DNA from 4 places in the Mesorhizobium sp. M0410 genome. Region 4 is predicted to be linked to each of the others. Evidence: predicted binding sites of a transcription regulator. Region 4 holds the regulator's gene; each other region holds the start of a gene.
The links. Region 4 encodes PhoB, which activates phosphate uptake and scavenging genes when phosphate is short. Its sites were predicted from a motif close to TGTCATNNANCTGTCAT; they were not measured.
Positions count from the first base shown of each region.

Region 1: a site for PhoB is predicted at 1,520-1,536, ahead of NKI63_RS13575 (LTA synthase family protein). Genes of this name have one in related genera too.
Region 2: a site for PhoB is predicted at 2,671-2,687, ahead of NKI63_RS25285 (PhoX family protein). Genes of this name have one in related genera too.
Region 3: a site for PhoB is predicted at 2,392-2,408, ahead of phnC (phosphonate ABC transporter ATP-binding protein). Genes of this name have one in related genera too.

Region 1 is NZ_JAMYRN010000008.1:60,943-65,091, forward strand. It holds gene fabG (3-oxoacyl-[acyl-carrier-protein] reductase) at 1-303, opposite strand, end outside; gene fabD (ACP S-malonyltransferase) at 364-1,329, opposite strand; gene NKI63_RS13575 (LTA synthase family protein) at 1,577-3,502, shown strand; gene rpsF (30S ribosomal protein S6) at 4,060-4,149, shown strand, end outside.
Region 2 is NZ_JAMYRN010000023.1:8,023-12,171, forward strand. It holds gene NKI63_RS25280 (GNAT family N-acetyltransferase) at 1-492, shown strand, start outside; gene NKI63_RS25285 (PhoX family protein) at 597-2,603, opposite strand; gene NKI63_RS25290 (hypothetical protein) at 2,806-3,144, shown strand; gene NKI63_RS25295 (phosphatase PAP2 family protein) at 3,159-3,860, shown strand.
Region 3 is NZ_JAMYRN010000003.1:32,825-36,973, forward strand. It holds gene phnE (phosphonate ABC transporter, permease protein PhnE) at 1-411, opposite strand, end outside; gene phnD (phosphonate ABC transporter substrate-binding protein) at 465-1,373, opposite strand; gene phnC (phosphonate ABC transporter ATP-binding protein) at 1,462-2,310, opposite strand; partial or broken gene NKI63_RS04285 (DUF1868 domain-containing protein) at 2,456-3,154, opposite strand; gene NKI63_RS04290 (DapH/DapD/GlmU-related protein) at 3,707-4,149, opposite strand, start outside.
Region 4 is NZ_JAMYRN010000005.1:194,983-199,131, reverse strand. It holds gene xylF (D-xylose ABC transporter substrate-binding protein) at 1-1, opposite strand, end outside; gene NKI63_RS09080 (ROK family protein) at 287-1,531, shown strand; gene phoB (phosphate regulon transcriptional regulator PhoB) at 1,541-2,230, opposite strand; gene phoU (phosphate signaling complex protein PhoU) at 2,247-2,954, opposite strand; gene pstB (phosphate ABC transporter ATP-binding protein PstB) at 2,987-3,790, opposite strand; gene pstA (phosphate ABC transporter permease PstA) at 3,787-4,149, opposite strand, start outside.

The DNA of each region.
Region 1 (4,149 bases), on a different contig from region 4:
GTCAGCCATGCGCACGAACAACCCGTCCTTGGTGATGCCGGCATTGTTGACGAGGATGTCGACGCCTTCGAGGTCGGCCTCCGCCTTCTGGCCGAGCGCCTTGACGTCGTCGCGGTTGGAAAGATTGGCCGGGAAAAGCTTGACCCGGTCGCCCAATTCGGCGGCCAGCGCCTCCAATTTCTCGATACGTGTGCCATGCAGGCCGACGATGGCGCCCTGGCCGTGCAGCACGCGGGCGATCGCCTCGCCGATACCTCCCGATGCGCCGGTGACGAGCGCCTTGCGGCCGGTCAATTCGAACATTCTTGCCTCCTGATCTGAGCGAACACCCTTTGCATGGAGCGGGGTCAAATCGCCAGTTGATTATGCAAGCGCCGCCAGCGCCGCCTCGACATCCGCCGCGGATCCGATGGCAGTGGTGGCAATATCGCGGTTGATGCGGCGGGCCAGCCCCGACAGCACCTTGCCGGCGCCCACTTCGTAAAGCGTCGCAACGCCGTTGCTGCCGAACCACTCCACCGTTTCGCGCCAGCGCACGCGCCCGATCACCTGTTCGACGAGGCGGCGGGCAATCTCGTCAGGATCGCTCGTCGGGGTCACAGTAACATTCGAGACCAGCGGCACGACCGGCGCACGCTTCGTCACGGCGGCCAACGCCTCCCGCATGATCTCGGCCGCAGGCTTCATCAATGCCGAATGGAAGGGCGCCGAGACCTGCAGCATCAGCGCCCGCTTGGCGCCCTTTTCCGTGCATAGCTTCGCCGCCAGTTCGACCGCCGGCCTGGCGCCGGAGATCACCAGCTGGCCGCCGCCATTGTCGTTGGCGATCTGGCACACCAAGGCTTGCGCGGGATCTTTGGCGGTGCCTTGGGCGGCCTCTGCGCAAGCGGCCTCGACGTCGGCCTGTTCCAGCCCGATGATCGCCGCCATCGCGCCCTCGCCGGCCGGTACAGCCGCCTGCATGGCATTGCCGCGGATACGCAACAGCCGGGCGGCGTCGGCGACCGAAACGAAACCAGCGGCCGCAAGTGCCGAATATTCACCGAGCGAATGGCCGGCGACATAGGTGACCTTGCCGTTCAGGGAGAAGCCGCGCGCCTCCAGCGCCCGGACTGCGGCAAGTGACACCGCCATCAGCGCCGGCTGAGCATTGGCGGTCAGCGTCAGCGTCTCTTCCGGGCCTTCCCAGATCAGCTGCGATAGTTTTTCACCGAGCGCGTCGTCGACTTCCTCGAAGATCTGCCGCGATTCCACAAAAGTATCGGCGAGGTCCTTGCCCATGCCGACAGCCTGGCTGCCCTGCCCCGGAAAGGTGAATGCGATGGCCATCGTCGGCTCCCAGCTGCTGGTTCTCGCTGCCTGTGACGCAAGGCGTGCGCCCAAGTCAAGTCCAACCTTGACCGCTCGGCGTCGGCCGAGTGCCTGTTTCGGCAGGCTTTTTGGCGATCACTCATGATGAAAACCGCTCACGATTTGTTTGCTGGCTCTTCTTATTTCCGCCGCAGGCGCTAGGCTTTGCGTGACAGTTCGATGACAATCGAGTGACGCCTTTGTTGCGGGCCGGGGAACTATTGAAGTGGCAAAGACCAAGCAGAGCGCAGCCGAGGCGGCGCCACAGTTTCTTGAAGGCGATCCGTCGACTGGCTATCTGCCGGCGCGCAGATGGCCTGTCATCCGCTATGGCCTTATCAGCTTGCTGGCTGCGGCTATCCTGGTGTTTGCCATCGAACTGATCGTGCGCGGCAACTTTGCCGGCACCATTGATTTCTTTCTGCAGCCTTTCAAACCCGGCTGGACCACGATCATCATTTTTGCGCTGATCCTCATCGGCCTCGACGCCGTGCTCGGCCGCAGCCATCAGAGCCTGATGATCGTCGCGCCGCTGACATTGTCGCTGGCGTTCGTCGGCCACCAGAAGTCGCTCTATCTCGGCGATCCGCTCTATCCGACCGATTTCCTCTATTCCCGGCAGATCGTGGCACTGATGCCACTCCTGGTCCGCGATCGCCCGGGAACCGCCATTGCCCTGGCGATCGGCATCGTCGGCGGGCTGTCGCTGCTCGTCTATGGCTGGCGGTTATGGCGCCGCCGCGTTCCGGCGCTCAGCCACAAGGGCCGCCTTGCCCGGCTGACGCTGACGGTGCCGCTGATCGCTTTCTTCGTCTCCATCATGGACTATGCCACTTTCTCGTGGACGCGCGACCGGCTGCAGATCATCCCGATTATGTGGGACCAGAAGGAAAACTATGCCTCGAACGGTTTTGCGCTCGCCTTCGCGCTGAACGTCCCGATGGCGCATGTCTCGGCGCCGCCCGGCTATTCCGACAAGGCGATCGAAGCGATCGGCAAACCGCAGGTGATCGCCTCGGTACCTGCCGAGAAGCCCGACATCATCGTCGTGATGAGCGAATCCTTCTGGGATCCGACCAAGCTGCCCGGCGTCACCATCACACCCGACCCTATCCCCAATGTGCGGGCACTGCGCACGGGCTACATGTTCTCGCCCGAGTTCGGCGGCATGACGGCCAACATCGAGTTCGAGGCCCTGACCGGCTTTTCCAACGCCTTCCTGCCGGCGGGCAGCATTCCCTACCAGCAATATGTGCGGACACCGACTCCCTCGCTGGCGACCTTCCTGAAAAGTCAGGGCTACCGAGCGCGCGCCATCCATCCCGGCACCAACTGGTTCTGGAACCGGGGGGCCGTCTATGCCGATTTCGGCTTCAACGACTTCAAGTCCGAGGAGACGTTGCCGCCCATGCAGAAGCGCGGACCGCTCGCGTCGGACGCAGCGATGACCGACGAGATCATCCGCGAAGCCGATACCAGCGCCGAGCCGGTCTTCTTTTTCGCCGTCAGCCTGCAGAACCACGGGCCGTATGAGCCGTATCGCTATACCAATCCGACCCACAAGGTGCAGGCGCCGATCAGCCAATGGGCACGTGAATCGCTGTTGAGCTACGCCGAAGGCTCTTCCGACGCGGACCGCGGCCTCGAGCGGCTGATCGAATGGGCGAAGAAACGCGAGCGGCCGACCGTCATCGCATTCTTCGGCGATCACCTGCCGCCGCTTGGGCCGGTCTACGTCGAGACCGGTTTCCTGAAGGACAATGTCGCGCCGCGCAAGGAGCCGGCCGACCAGATGCTGCAGCACCACCAGACGCCATTGATCGTCTGGTCGAACCGCAGCGGCCCCTCCGAGGATCTGGGCGCCGTCAGCCCGGCCTTCCTGCCCTACCATATCCTGAAAACGGCCGGCATCAGCCATCCCTATTACACCGGCTTCCTCGGCCAGTTGCGAGAGCGCTACCGCGTCATCGACCGTAATTTGCTGTTGGCACCGGGGGGCGAGGCCACCCCCGATTGGTCGCGTCAGAAAGAGATCGACCCGGCAATCCGCGACTTCCGTCTGCTGCAATACGACATGATGTTCGGCAAGCGCCATGCGGCGCCCGATTTCTTCCCCGAAACCACAGGCAAAGTGGCTGCACACACGAGCTGAGGCAGCTGAAGTTGCAGCGTGATGCGCGAACTCCGATCGTGTCGTCGAGAGACGGGAATTGTTGCAGCTGATTGCCGACTGCGTAGAGCTGTTCGATTTGTTGGCGTTACCTCGACCGTCTCCCGCGATTATACGAACAGGGCATCCGGTTTGTTTTGTCAGGCGAAATGCAGGAAAACATTCTTGGGTCCGGGCAGGGAATCCGTAAGACCTTGCGAATGAGGCCAGCAGCCCAATAAGACCGGACAACTCATGTGCTACCTAATCCGGACAACTCATCTGCTTACGACACGTCGGCCGTTTGCCCTTGCCTTGCGGCCAAATTCCTGTATAGACGCCCGCAATCTGCCGGTCCTTGCTGGGGGCTGAACGGAGGGCCGGAGGTTTTTCGAAACCTTCGCGTGAAGCCAGAAGCGCTTCCGCCTCCCGTGTCTCCGCTCTCGACCGTCTCGTCATGCTCCTTTCTTCCCCGCCTTCGCAAGGATTGCGGGTCAGAGAAGTTGCAGAGGCTTTTGCCGCCGGGAACCGGGAGAGAAACGAAGAAAGGCACGAACACTATGGCTCTATACGAACATGTGTTTCTTGCTCGGCAGGACCTCTCGCAGCAGCAGGTCGATGCGCTTGTCGAACAGTACAAGGGCGTCATC
Region 2 (4,149 bases), on a different contig from region 4:
CTTCAGTCGGACGCCATTGCTCTGCCCGCGGGGCTTTTTGCGACTTCGACCGCAGCCGGGGTTCAAATGATTGCCGAGCGGCCGTTGCAAACCGTGTCTGACCAACGTGTGCAACATCTGACCCGAGACGATGCGGCTGAGATGCTCGCCCTGGCATTGCTCACCAAGCCTGGCCCATTCACGCTCGAAGCCTTGAGCCTGGGCGATTTTTGGGGCGTGAAAATCGAGGGCAGACTTGTGGCAATGGCCGGCGAGCGCATGAAGCAACCTGGCTATACCGAACTCAGCGGGGTGTGCTCACATCCGGAATTTCGCGGCGGTGGCCTAGGCAAGCTGCTGTCCCTGTTCGTGGCAAACCGGATAGTGGCGCGCGGCGAAGTTCCCTATCTCCACGCCTATGCCAGCAACGCCACGGCCATCAGACTATACGAGTCCATTGGCTTCAGGTTGCGAAGCACAATGAATGTGGCCGTGGTTCAGCGCACCGAATGATTAGTCGGCGCATGATGCGCAGCATGGATGCATCCCATATCAGGAAAGGAAGGATTTCGCATCCACCGAAATCCTTCCTCGAGACTGCAAGGCCTTCCTGCGTCTCAGACCGCGATCTTGCCGCCGCCTTGCCTGGTGATGGCAACGACCGCCGGGCGCACCGGCATGTCCGGCTTGAAGTCAGGCCAGCGGGTCGACAAATCCTCATAATAGGAGGGACGCCCAAAAGCCTCCCAGTCCTCGCCACCGTCGCCTGGATGCTGGACGGCAACGAAAGCAGTCTGGTCGTCCGGCGCAAACAGGGGACCACACATTTCGGCGCCGATCGGCACACGGAAGAACAGCTTTGAGGTCGCCCGCGCCGGGCCTTCCGTGTCGACCGCCCACAGGCCGTCGGTGCGGCCTGTGGCCTTCGGGCCCTGGCCGTCGGTAGCAACCCAGAGGCGGCCGGCCGAATCGACCGCGCAATTGTCCGGCATGCCGAACCAGCCATTGGCAGTGGTTGCGGTGGAGAAGGTGGCGCCGATTTCGGCCACGGCGGGATCGCCGCATTTCAGCAGGATTTCCCACTTGCCCTTGGTCGCAGCGAAATCACCGCCATCCTCGACGATCTCAATGATATGGCCAAAGGCGTTTTCGGCGCGCGGATTGGCGGCGTCGACCTGGTCGGCCTTGCGCTTCGAATTGTTGGTCAGCATGACATAGACCTTGCCATTGGCGGCATTGGGCTGGATGTCTTCCGGGCGGTCCATCTTGGTGGCGCCAAGCAGGTCGGCGGCACGGCGCGTCTCGATCAGCACGTCGGCCTGGCTGGCAAAGCCGTTTGCCGCTGTCAGCGGTCCCTGGCCGAAGACGATCGGCAGCCATTCGATTGAACCGTCCTCGGCGAACTTGGCGACATGCAAGGTGCCGTCGTCGAGCAAATTCATGTTGGCGGCGCGATCGTCCGGATTGAACTTGCCTGTGGTGACGAACTTATAGACATAGTCGAAGCGCTCGTCGTCGCCGAGGTAGAAGACGACACGGCCATCCTTGGCGACGATCGATTCTGCGCCCTCATGCTTGAAGCGGCCCATGGCGGTGCGCTTCCTCGGCACCGACGTCGGATCCTGGACGTCGACCTCGACGATCCAGCCGAAGCGGTTCGGCTCGTTCGGCTCCTTGCCGATATCGAAACGGTCGTGATGCGCCGCCCATTCATAGGCGCCTTCGGGAATGCCGAGGCGCTTGTAATTGGCCGCCTCGTTATGGCTCTGCGGCAGCTCGCCCGAGAAATAGCCGTGGATGTTCTCCTCGGCCATGACATAGGTGCCCCACGGCGTGACGCCGCCGGCGCAGTTGTTGAGGGTGCCGATGACCTTCGTGCCGCTCGGGTCGGCGCTGGTCTTGACGCGGTCGTGGCCGGCGACGGGACCCGACAGTGCCATCTCGGTGTTGGAGGTGATGCGGCGGTTGAGCTTGCCGTCGCGCACGACCTGCCATTTGCCGGCTTCTTTGCGGATCTCGACAATGGTGCCGCCATGCGCGGCCATCTCGACATCGACTTGCTCCTTGCTGAGGGGCGCCTGCTTGGCTTTGCCATCGACGATGGTGACGAGGCCCGGGAACATCAGATGCGGATTGGTGTATTCGTGGTTGACGACCAGCAGGCCATGCTCGGCCGAGCCGCCGATCGGGATATAACCGACATAGTCGTTGTTGTAGCCGAATTGTCTGGCCTGGGCTTCCGCCGACTGTTTTGTCGGATCGAATTCCGGCGAATCGGCGAACAGGGGATCGCCCCAGCGCAGCAGCACGTCGGCGTCATAGCCAGGTGCGACGTGATGCTTGTCGTCGATGCCGGCCTCGAGCTCGTCGAAAGCGAAAGCGGAGCCTTCGGCGGCGCGGGCGTTGTCGGCGGCGATCAGCGCCAGCGGGCTAACGGTAGCGGCTATGGCCGAGACGGCAAGCGAGCCCTTGAGGAAGCCGCGGCGCGAGAACCGCGCGGCGATGATCTCACCCATGGTGCGGTTGTCGGTGGGATTGGCTCCTGGCCCATCGTTTTCCTCGAGCAGGCTGGTGCGGAAATGGGCGTCAGGGGTGCGATGTTCGGTCGAGCGCTGTTCAGTCATGGGGGCCTGCCTCTGGCTGGATGGATTGCTGGAGCGTGTTGCCTGGCCAATCCGGTATTACCGGCAGGTCACAGTTTGATGACATGCCGGCTAATTGCCACCTGCGATTTCGTATCCAACATCAGCCCCGCTTGACCGCGACCGGCGCTTCGGAAACAAGAGCTGCGGCAGGCGCGTAGGGACCGCATCGGGAGGAACAAAAGTGAGTTTCTGGGGACTTGGGCAGCTCTGCGTTTCGACGGTGATCTTTCTGCTGGCGGCCATGGCCGCAAAACAGTGGGGGCTGGCGCCGAGCCTCGGCAAGATCGTGTTGACGTTGGCGCTCTATTCGCTGGGCAATCTGATCATGCTGAGGCTGATCCGTGAATTCGGCATGTCGGTGTCGTTCAGCCTGTCGGCGGTGATCCAGCTGGTGTCGGTGAATGTGGTGGCGCTGGTCTTCTTCGGCGAGCGCGTCAATGCCTTGCAGGCAACCGGCATTGTGCTTGCCATCGCAGCTGTGGCGCTGATCACGCTCGGGCCCTATCTGCAAAGGCTGTAGCTGCGATCGGGCCGATGAAGAAGATTGCAAGCAGACTGCGCAACTGGCTGGAGTTCCCGGTTCTGCTGGCCGGGCTGGTCATTGCCGGCGGGCTGTGGGGGTTCGAAGAACTGATGGAGCTGGCGCGGGCGACCACGCCGCATGCCTTCGACACCGAAATCCTGCTTGCCTTCCGCAAGGCCGGCCAGCCCGACAATCCGATCGGACCGGCGTGGCTGGAAGGAGCGATGCGCGACGTCACCAGCCTCGGCAGCGCCAGCGTACTGGTGCTGATCACGGCAGCAATGATCGTCTATCTGCTCCTTATCCGCAGGCCAGGCGCGGCGCTTCTCATGTTCGTCGCAGTGGCGGGCGGCCAGCTCCTGTCAAGCGTGCTGAAATTCGATATCGACCGGCCGCGCCCCGATCTGGTCTCGCATCTCGCCGATGTGGCATCGCTTTCGTTTCCGAGCGGCCACGCCATGCTGTCGGCGGTGACGTATTTGACGCTGGGCAGCATGGCGGCACGGTTTTTGCCCGGGCGCACAACGAAGATCTATGTGCTCGTGCTGGCGGTGCTGACGACGGTGCTGGTCGGCATCAGCCGCATCTATCTCGGCGTCCACTGGCCGTCCGACGTGCTGGCCGGCTGGTGCGCCGGCTTTGCCTGGGCGATGCTGTGCTGGCTGGCGGCACGATTGCTGCAGCGATGGCTAGGGCGGGCCGACGGCACCTGACGTCGGCCGGACTACTTCAAATCAGCCTGTTGATCAGGCCATGTCCGCAGCCTGCCAGCAGGAAAACCATCGACAGCAAGACTGTCGAGGTCGCCAACGCTTTGAATGTCTTCACCTGCTCATCCCTTTTAAGGTCGTACCTGTGAAATCGGTACCGCAATGGATGTCCCGCCTAACGATGTCGAGGTTTGTAGCATGCCAGCGCACCGGCTGGCAAAGACTGTTGCATGTTTCACATATGCAAGATGATGTTTGACCCATCATTATGAAGGTATTATACGTGATACTG
Region 3 (4,149 bases), on a different contig from region 4:
CACCGCAAAGACGAAGCCGATGAAAGTGGAAACCAGCGCCACGTTGAGCGTGGTGAGCATCAGCTCGAAATATTCGGGTAGGTAAAAACCGCCCCAGAGATAAACGCGGCCAAGCGGGAAGTTGAACTCCTGGCTGCCCTTGTCGTGCGGCGATGCGATGTCGAACAGCGCCCGCCAGACGTCGTTCCAGTCTTTGGGAACAAGCCAGCTAAGGAAATCCAGTATGTGCGGCAGCCGATCGAAGAAATGTCCGGCATTGGCCTCGTCGGCAAACCACATGGCTGTGCACATGGCGATAAGCAGCAAACCGATGCCGAGCGCCGTGTAGAACCGGCGCAAGGACGTCTGCCGTCGCCAGGAGTCGGCTGTCCGCCGGGTCGCGTCTGAACGGATCGTGGCTGAGATGGTCATGATCGGGCATGCAAAAAGGGCGGCGCTGGTAAGGCCGCCCTTTGCCACCGCATTCAGCCGCCGATCGCGGCTTTGCGGGCTTCGACGATGACGCTGTAGAAGTCCGGCTTCACAGGAACGTAGCCAGTGAAATCGCCGCCTTCGATGGCCTCGAAGCAGGGCTTGTCCTTGGCCGGCAGGCTGGTGAAGAAGTTGGCGAGCTTGGCGCTCATATCGCCACCGAGCGCGGTGCGCACGACCAGCGGGCCGTTCGGGATCAGGCCGGAGCGCCAGACTTCGACGAAATCGTTGGGGTCGACGGCGCCCTTGGCGACTTCCTTGTGGAAGGTGCCGGAGGTGTAGCCGTTCTTGAAGTCGCCAATGCCCGAGGAGTCGTCAACCGCAACATCGACCTTGCCGTCGCGAACGGCGAGGAGGTTGTTCTCGTGGCCGCCATTGAACTGGGTCGAGGCGAAGAAGGTTTCGTTCGAGGCGCCGGTGTCCTTCGGGATCTGGGTCAGCGGGATCAGATAACCGGAGGTCGAATCCGGGTCGGCATAGCCGAGCTTCTTGCCCTTTGCCGACTTGATGTCGGTGATGCCGGACGACTTCAGCGCCAGGCCGATCGAATAATAGCCGGTCGCGCCGTCGGTCTGCTGGGTGGTGAGGATCGGGGTCACGGCGTTCGGATCCTTGAGGTAGACGCTGGCATAGCCTGACGCGCCAAGCTCGGCGAAATCGAGGGTGCCGCCGAGCAGGCCCTGGATCACCCCGTCATAGTCGGCGGCCGGGAACAGCGAGACCTTCTCGAAGCCGAATTCGGACTTCAGGTGATCGGCGAGGCACTGAAAGTTGCGCAGCCGGTCCGCTTCATTTTCACCACCAAGGATGCCGATGCGGAATTCCTTGATATCCTGGGCGTGAGCGGCACTTGTTGCGATGGCGAGCAATGAAACCGCGCCAAAAACCATCTTCCTGAACATTATCTCTCTCCTGTTGGTTCCGGCTTCGCGCCGGAGCGTTCGAACTTTTGACGAGTGCCTTTGACGCGGGCGGGCGATCAGGCCGTTCTCAGTAGCCAGGGAACACGGGCTCGAGCGGTCCGGCGGATGCAGCGATTTTCTGTTTGACGGCGACACTGGTCGAAGTGATGGCCTCGGAGATTTCGCCGCCATTGCTGTCGGCGCCGTAGACCATGCGCACGGCCTCGCGGTTGAGGTCTTCGGGCGGGCCGTCGAAGACAACCTTGCCGGCGGCCATGCCGATGATACGGTTGCAATAGTTGCGGGCCGTATCAAGCGTATGCAGATTTGTGATGACGGTGATGCCTTCGCGCAAATTGATGTCCTGCAGCGAATCCATCACCACCTTGGCGTTGAGCGGATCGAGCGAGGCGATCGGCTCGTCCGCCAACAGCACCTTCGGCTGCTGCATCATGGCACGCGCAATAGCAACGCGCTGCTGCTGGCCGCCGGAAAGCGTGCCGGCGGGCTGCAGTACGGTGCGGGCGATGTCGAGACGCTCAAGGGCGGCAACAGCCTCGGCGCATTCACTGCGCGAGAACATGCCGAAGAGGTTGGACAGCGTCGAGCGGTGGTTGAGCCGGCCGAGCAGCACATTGGTCAGCACGTCCAGGCGCGGCACCAGATTGAACTGCTGGAAGATCATGGCGCAGTCGCGCTGCCATCGCCGGAGCGGCGAGCCGCGCAACCCGGAGACCTCGACGCCGTCGAACAGGATGGATCCCTGGCTGGGATCGATGAGGCGGTTGATCATGCGCAGAAGCGTCGATTTGCCGGCGCCCGAACGGCCGATGATGCCGACCATCTGACCGTGCGGGATCGCGATGTCGACATTGCTGACGGCGGTGTTCTTGCCGAACCGGCGGGTGACGCCGCGGATTTCGAGCGTAGCTGACATGGTGCAGGCTCCAGTCCAATCGCAATTGAAGGTCTGTTAACCCTCGCTAGCGCAGCCGCATGAACCTGCGGTGTCGGAACGATGTCAGTTTTGTTACTGCCCACAGGTACGCCTCGCCCGGGGAATTCATCCGCGCGCCTTTGGATCAGCCCAGGACAAGAAGCTCCTCGAAATGCTTCATGTCCTTGAAGCTGCAAAATGCCGGAGGCAGCAGCTCGATCACTGGAGCCTGACGGACGGCAGCGAGAGGCAATCATCGAATAGTTGTTGCCATTGCGTTATCCTTTCATCGTCGAGACGGCGGATCTGATAGGCGAAGGTTATGTGGAACGTGTAGCTGTCGTGGTCGGGATGCCGATATCCGAAGGGCGCCGAAAAGGCATCGCGTCATGCGCGCAGGATACGCACGTCCTCATCGGTTGCGCCGGCAACGGTCAAGCCCGTCGGCACGACATCGACAACCCTGATCTTGAAGGCGCCGCGGCCTTCGAAGCCGTTCAGGCGTTCCTGATAGAGGCGGGTCATGTCGTCGATGCTGGTGTCGAGGGGCGCATCCTCAGGCCAATAGGGAGCCGGCGCCGATATTCGATGATGTCCTGGAACAGCGTCATGTGCAGGCTGGAGAGGCCAGCCGGTCGGTATCGGGCATGGCGCGCATCCGCTCACGCACTTCGACCACCACTGCCTCGGACGGCGAGCCGTCGACGAGATGGCAGACGACCGTGTTGCCGGGCTCGGTCAGGAAATTGCCAGAGGTGTCGTAGCGCCTGCCGAGATGCAGCGGAGGGGTCGGGTTCGAGCCGGCAAAGTATCCGGCGAGCGAAGGTTTGACTGAAACAGGCATTGCGATCTCCAGAGGAAAGGCCGCGTTCTGCCCCGACGATGTGTCAGGGACATGAAAACCGTGCCAAGAAGTAGAATATCAAAGGCAGGATTCGCCAAGCGATGCTGCCGGGGTTTGCACATCATCAAGATTGAAATAAAGATTCAAACTCGTATCAAAGAGAGGCTGCCTAATTGCTACGTTGGCGCCAGTGGTTGCGGCTGTATGCTGCAGGGGTAGTCGCTGCGATAAGTTTCACAGTGGCCCTGGTTTTGATGTCCGTATATCGGGTTGGTAGCTTGAACCATCCAATATCGGGATACTTGTACAATTATGCAAATGGGCGCGACGCGGCCATTATTCTAATGATTCTCATTTTTTTAATTGCGCTAGTTACGATAAATTTTGCAAATAAGATTGAGGAAAAAACCAAATCGCTTGTAGATATTGGTTATGACAAAAAAATTATAGAACTTATCAGGTTTAATCAGACTGGTGGTGCTATTCTTATCACGTTAGGATTTCTTTCTATTATTTTGGACATTTGCCCGAGCGGCTGACTTATTCGGGACGTCAACCCCCATGCTTCTCCAAAAACTGATTGGCCGACAGTTCCCGAAAATCGTCGAGCGCGGCGCGCAGCCGGGCGTGGTCCCAATCCCACCAGGCGAGCGCCTGGTAGCGCTCCGCGGTGCGGCGGTCGAAGCGCTCGCGGATCGGCTTGGCCGGCACGCCGCCGACGATGGTGTAGGGCGCGACGTCCTTCGACACCACGGCACCCGCACCGACCGCGGCGCCATCGCCGACGGTGATGCCGGGCAGGATGGTCGAGCCGTGGCCGAGCCAGGTGTCGTGGCCGATGGTGACGCGCTTGGCGCGGCGCTGGGCGAAGAATTCGCTCTCGTGCTCGGCGTCGTCCCAATAGTCCGAGGCGCGATAGGTGAAATGGTGCAGCGTCGGCCGCCAGGTCGGGTGGTTGGTGGCGTTGATGCGCACATTGGCGGCGATGTTGGCGA
Region 4 (4,149 bases):
TCATATCCTCCCTGCGCCGCGTACGGCGTGACCAATTGGCTCAAAGACCAGCTTAGAAGCTCTAATTTTTTCGAGCCTCGAAAAAATACTGGCCCGATCTCCGGCTGCTGTCAACATCGATTGTGATGGATTTTGATGACTCTGCGAGTTTTTTCGAGCGTCGGAATAAACGATGACAGCGCCACCTGCATCTGACACTATTTGCCGCATCTGACACTATTTGTCGGACATTACCGACGGCTTCCGGTTCATGAGCGGCCGCGGCAACCGGGAGGAAAGCAAAACGATGTCGGTCGGAATCCGCCACGACGATTTGCGCCGGCGCAACCGGGCGATGGTGATCTCGGCGGTGCGCCGGGCTGGCCAGCCATCGCGTACGGAGATCGCAGCCACCACCGGCCTCAGTCATTCGACCATATCGGCGATCTCCTCCGACCTGATACGGGAAGGCATCCTCGCCGAGAGCAAGGCAAGTGAGCCCGTTTCGTTGAAACGGGGTCGTCCGCAGGTCGGCCTCGCCCTCAACCCGGAAGCGGCGGCGGTGCTGACCGTGGTGTTGTCACTGAATTTCCTGTCGGCCGCCATTATCGACTATGCGGGACAGGTGGTCGCCGAGGAACAGCGCCGGCTGGACACGCTGACCATGCCGCGCGACGAGCTGATCCGCGAATGCATGGCCATCGTCCGGCGCCGGCTTGAGGACCCAGACCTTGACGTCCGCAGTGTCGCCCGCATCGCCCTGGCGATTCAGGGCATTACCGACTCCCCTGCACGCGCCATGCTGTGGTCGCCGATCACGCCGCAGACCGACATCGCCTTTGCCGACATGCTGGAGGACGAATTCGGCATCCCGGCCACGGTGGAGAACGACTGCAATATGATGGCGGTGGCTTTGCGCTGGCGCAATCCGGATCGCTATCGCGACGACTTCATCGCCATCCTGCTTTCGCATGGCATCGGTATGGGGCTTGTGCTGAAGGGCGAACTGTTCACCGGGACGCATTCCTCGGGCGGCGAATTTGGCCACATGATCCATCGTCCGGGCGGCGCGCTCTGCCGTTGCGGGCGGCGCGGCTGCATCGAAGCCTATGCCGGCAACTATGCCATCTGGCGCAACGCCAGGCAGATGAGCGAAGACAGCGAACCTATCGCCGACGTCAGCGACGCCGACATGCGCGCGCTGGCCGCCCGCGCGCGCGAGAAGGATGGGCCGGAACGCGAGGCCTACCGCAAGGCCGGCGAAGCGCTGGGTTTCGGTCTCGGCTCGCTGTTCGCGCTGATCGATCCGGCACCGGTCGCGATGGTCGGCGCCAGTGCCGCTGCCTTCGATCTGATCGAGCCGGCCTTGCGCAAGGCAATCGCCCAGACCGCCGGCGGCCAGCACTCGGGCTCGATCTCCTTCGATACCGAGCCGAACGAATTGCCGCTGATCCGCGAAGGCTGCGCGATGCGGGCGTTAAGCTTCGTCGACCAGGAGATTTTCGCGCCGGGCGCGCAAATGAGGCCCGGCGTCAGAAAGAACGTCGCCTGACCAGGCGGGTCAATCTTCCCTGATCGCATAGCCGGCACCGCGGATGGTGCGGATGACATCCGGCATGCGGCCGTTATTGACGGCTTTGCGCAGCCGCCCGACATGGACGTCGACGGTGCGTTCGTCGATATAGATCGTCTCGCCCCAGACATTATCGAGCAACTGGCTACGCGAGAAGACGCGGCCCGGATGCCGCATCATGAACTCGAGCAGCCGGAATTCGGTCGGCCCGAGCCGGATCTCGCTCTTCTTGCGATAGACCCTGTGCGATTCGCGATCGAGCACTATGTCGCCGACCTTCAGCACGCTGGACAGCACTTCCGGCTTGGCGCGCCGCAGCAGCGCCTTGACCCTGGCCATGAATTCCGGCGTCGAAAACGGTTTGACGAGATAGTCGTCGGCGCCGGTCGAAAGACCGCGCACCCGATCGCTCTCCTCGCCGCGCGCGGTCAGCATGATGATCGGCAGCCGCTCGGTTTCGGGGCGCACGCGCAACCGGCGGCAGAGCTCGATGCCGGAAACCGCCGGTATCATCCAGTCGAGCACCAGAAGGTCGGGCACATTCTCCTGCAAACGGATCTCGGCTTCGTCGCCGCGTGTCACCACCTCGACCTGGTAGCCTTCGGATTCGAGATTGTAGCGGAGCAGCACGCCCAACGGCTCCTCGTCCTCCACCACCATTATGCGTGGTGCGATCATCGGCTGGGCACCCCCATCATGTCACCGGCGCGGACATTGTCGTTTCGTCCTGCTTCGGACGATTGACCGGCAATTGTTCGCCGGTCAGCACATAATACGCATTTTCGGCGATGTTGGTGACATGGTCGCCGATCCGCTCGAGATTCTTGGCGCAGAACAGCAGATGCGTGCAAGCAGTGATGTTGCGCGGATCTTCCATCATGTAGGTTAACAGCTCGCGGAACACGGACGTGTATTTGACGTCGATACGCTCGTCGGCGGCGCGCAGCTTGGCCAAGGCGGCCGCATCGCCTGCAGCATACTCCTCGATGACGCCCTGCACCTGGATGAGCACTAGCTGCGCCATCGCATCGATGGAATGCGATAGGTCGCGCGGCGTGGCGCTGAGGCCGACCGCGCTCACACGCTTGGCGATATTCTTGGCAAGGTCGCCGATGCGTTCGAGGTCGCCGGCCATGCGGATCGCTCCGACGACATGGCGCAGATCGTGAGCCATTGGCTGGCGCTTGGCGATCAGGGTGATGGCGCGATCGTCCAGTTCGCGTTGACGCGCATCCATGATGGCGTCGTCGGAGACGACGCGTTGCGCCAGCACGTTATCGGAATTCAACAGGGCCTTGGTCGCCCCGCCGACCATCGAACCGGCGAGGTCGGCCATGTCGCGGATCAGCTTGCTGATCTGCTCGAGATCCTCGTCGAAAGAAGCGACTGTGTGTTCGCCCATGGTCCTGTCCTCATATGCATGATCGGAACGGCTCAGCCGAAGCGGCCAGTGATGTAGTCCTGCGTGCGCTTCTCGCGGGGCGACGTGAATATCTTCTCGGTCCGGTCGAACTCGACCAGTTCACCCAGATACATGAAGGCGGTCTGGCGCGACACGCGCGCCGCTTGCTGCATGTTGTGGGTGACGATGACGATCGTGTAGTCGGCTTGCAGCTCGTCGATCAGTTCCTCGATCTTGGCCGTCGACAGCGGGTCGAGGGCCGAAGCCGGTTCGTCGAGCAGAATGACTTCCGGCTTCACTGCCACGGTGCGGGCAATGCAGAGCCGCTGCTGCTGGCCGCCGGACAGGCTCAAGCCGCTGGCGTTTAGCTTGTCCTTGACCTCGCTCCACAGCGCGGCCCGCTTCAACGCTTGCTCGACGCGGCCGTCCATCTCGGACTTGCCGAGATTCTCGTAGAGCCTGACGCCGAAGGCTATGTTCTCGTAGATCGACATCGGGAACGGCGTCGGCTTCTGGAATACCATGCCGATCTTTGTCCTGAGGAGGTTGAGATCCTGCGACCGGTCGAGAATGTTCTTGCCGTCGAGCAGCACCTGGCCCTCGGCGGTCTGTTTCGGGTAGAGCTCGTAGATGCGGTTGAAGACGCGCAGCAGCGTCGATTTCCCGCAACCCGAAGGGCCGATGAAGGCCGTGACGCTGCGCTCGGGCAGCGACAGGCTGATGTCCTTCAGCGCCTTGCTCTGGCCGTAGTAGAAGTTGAGGTTCTTGACCTCGATCTTCGTCTTCTCGGTGACCGTTTCGGTCATCGTCATGTCCGGGGACAACATCTGTGTCATCTGTCCTCTCTGCGTCCGGTAAGGCTGCGGGCGAGGATGCTCAAGCCCAGAACCGTCAGGGTGATTATGAGTGCGCCGGTCCACGCCAGTTGCTGCCATTCCTCGTAAGGGCTGAGAGCGAACTGGAAGATGGTCACCGGCAGGCTGGCCATCGGCGCGTTGATATTGCTGCTCCAGAACTGGTTGTTGAGCGCGGTGAAGAGCAGCGGCGCCGTCTCGCCGGAAATGCGTGCTATCGCCAGCAATATGCCGGTGACGATGCCGGACAATGCGGCGCGGTAGGCGACCGAACGGATCACCACCCAGCGCGGCGCGCCGATCGCGGCACCGGCTTCACGCAACGCGTTCGGCACCAGGTT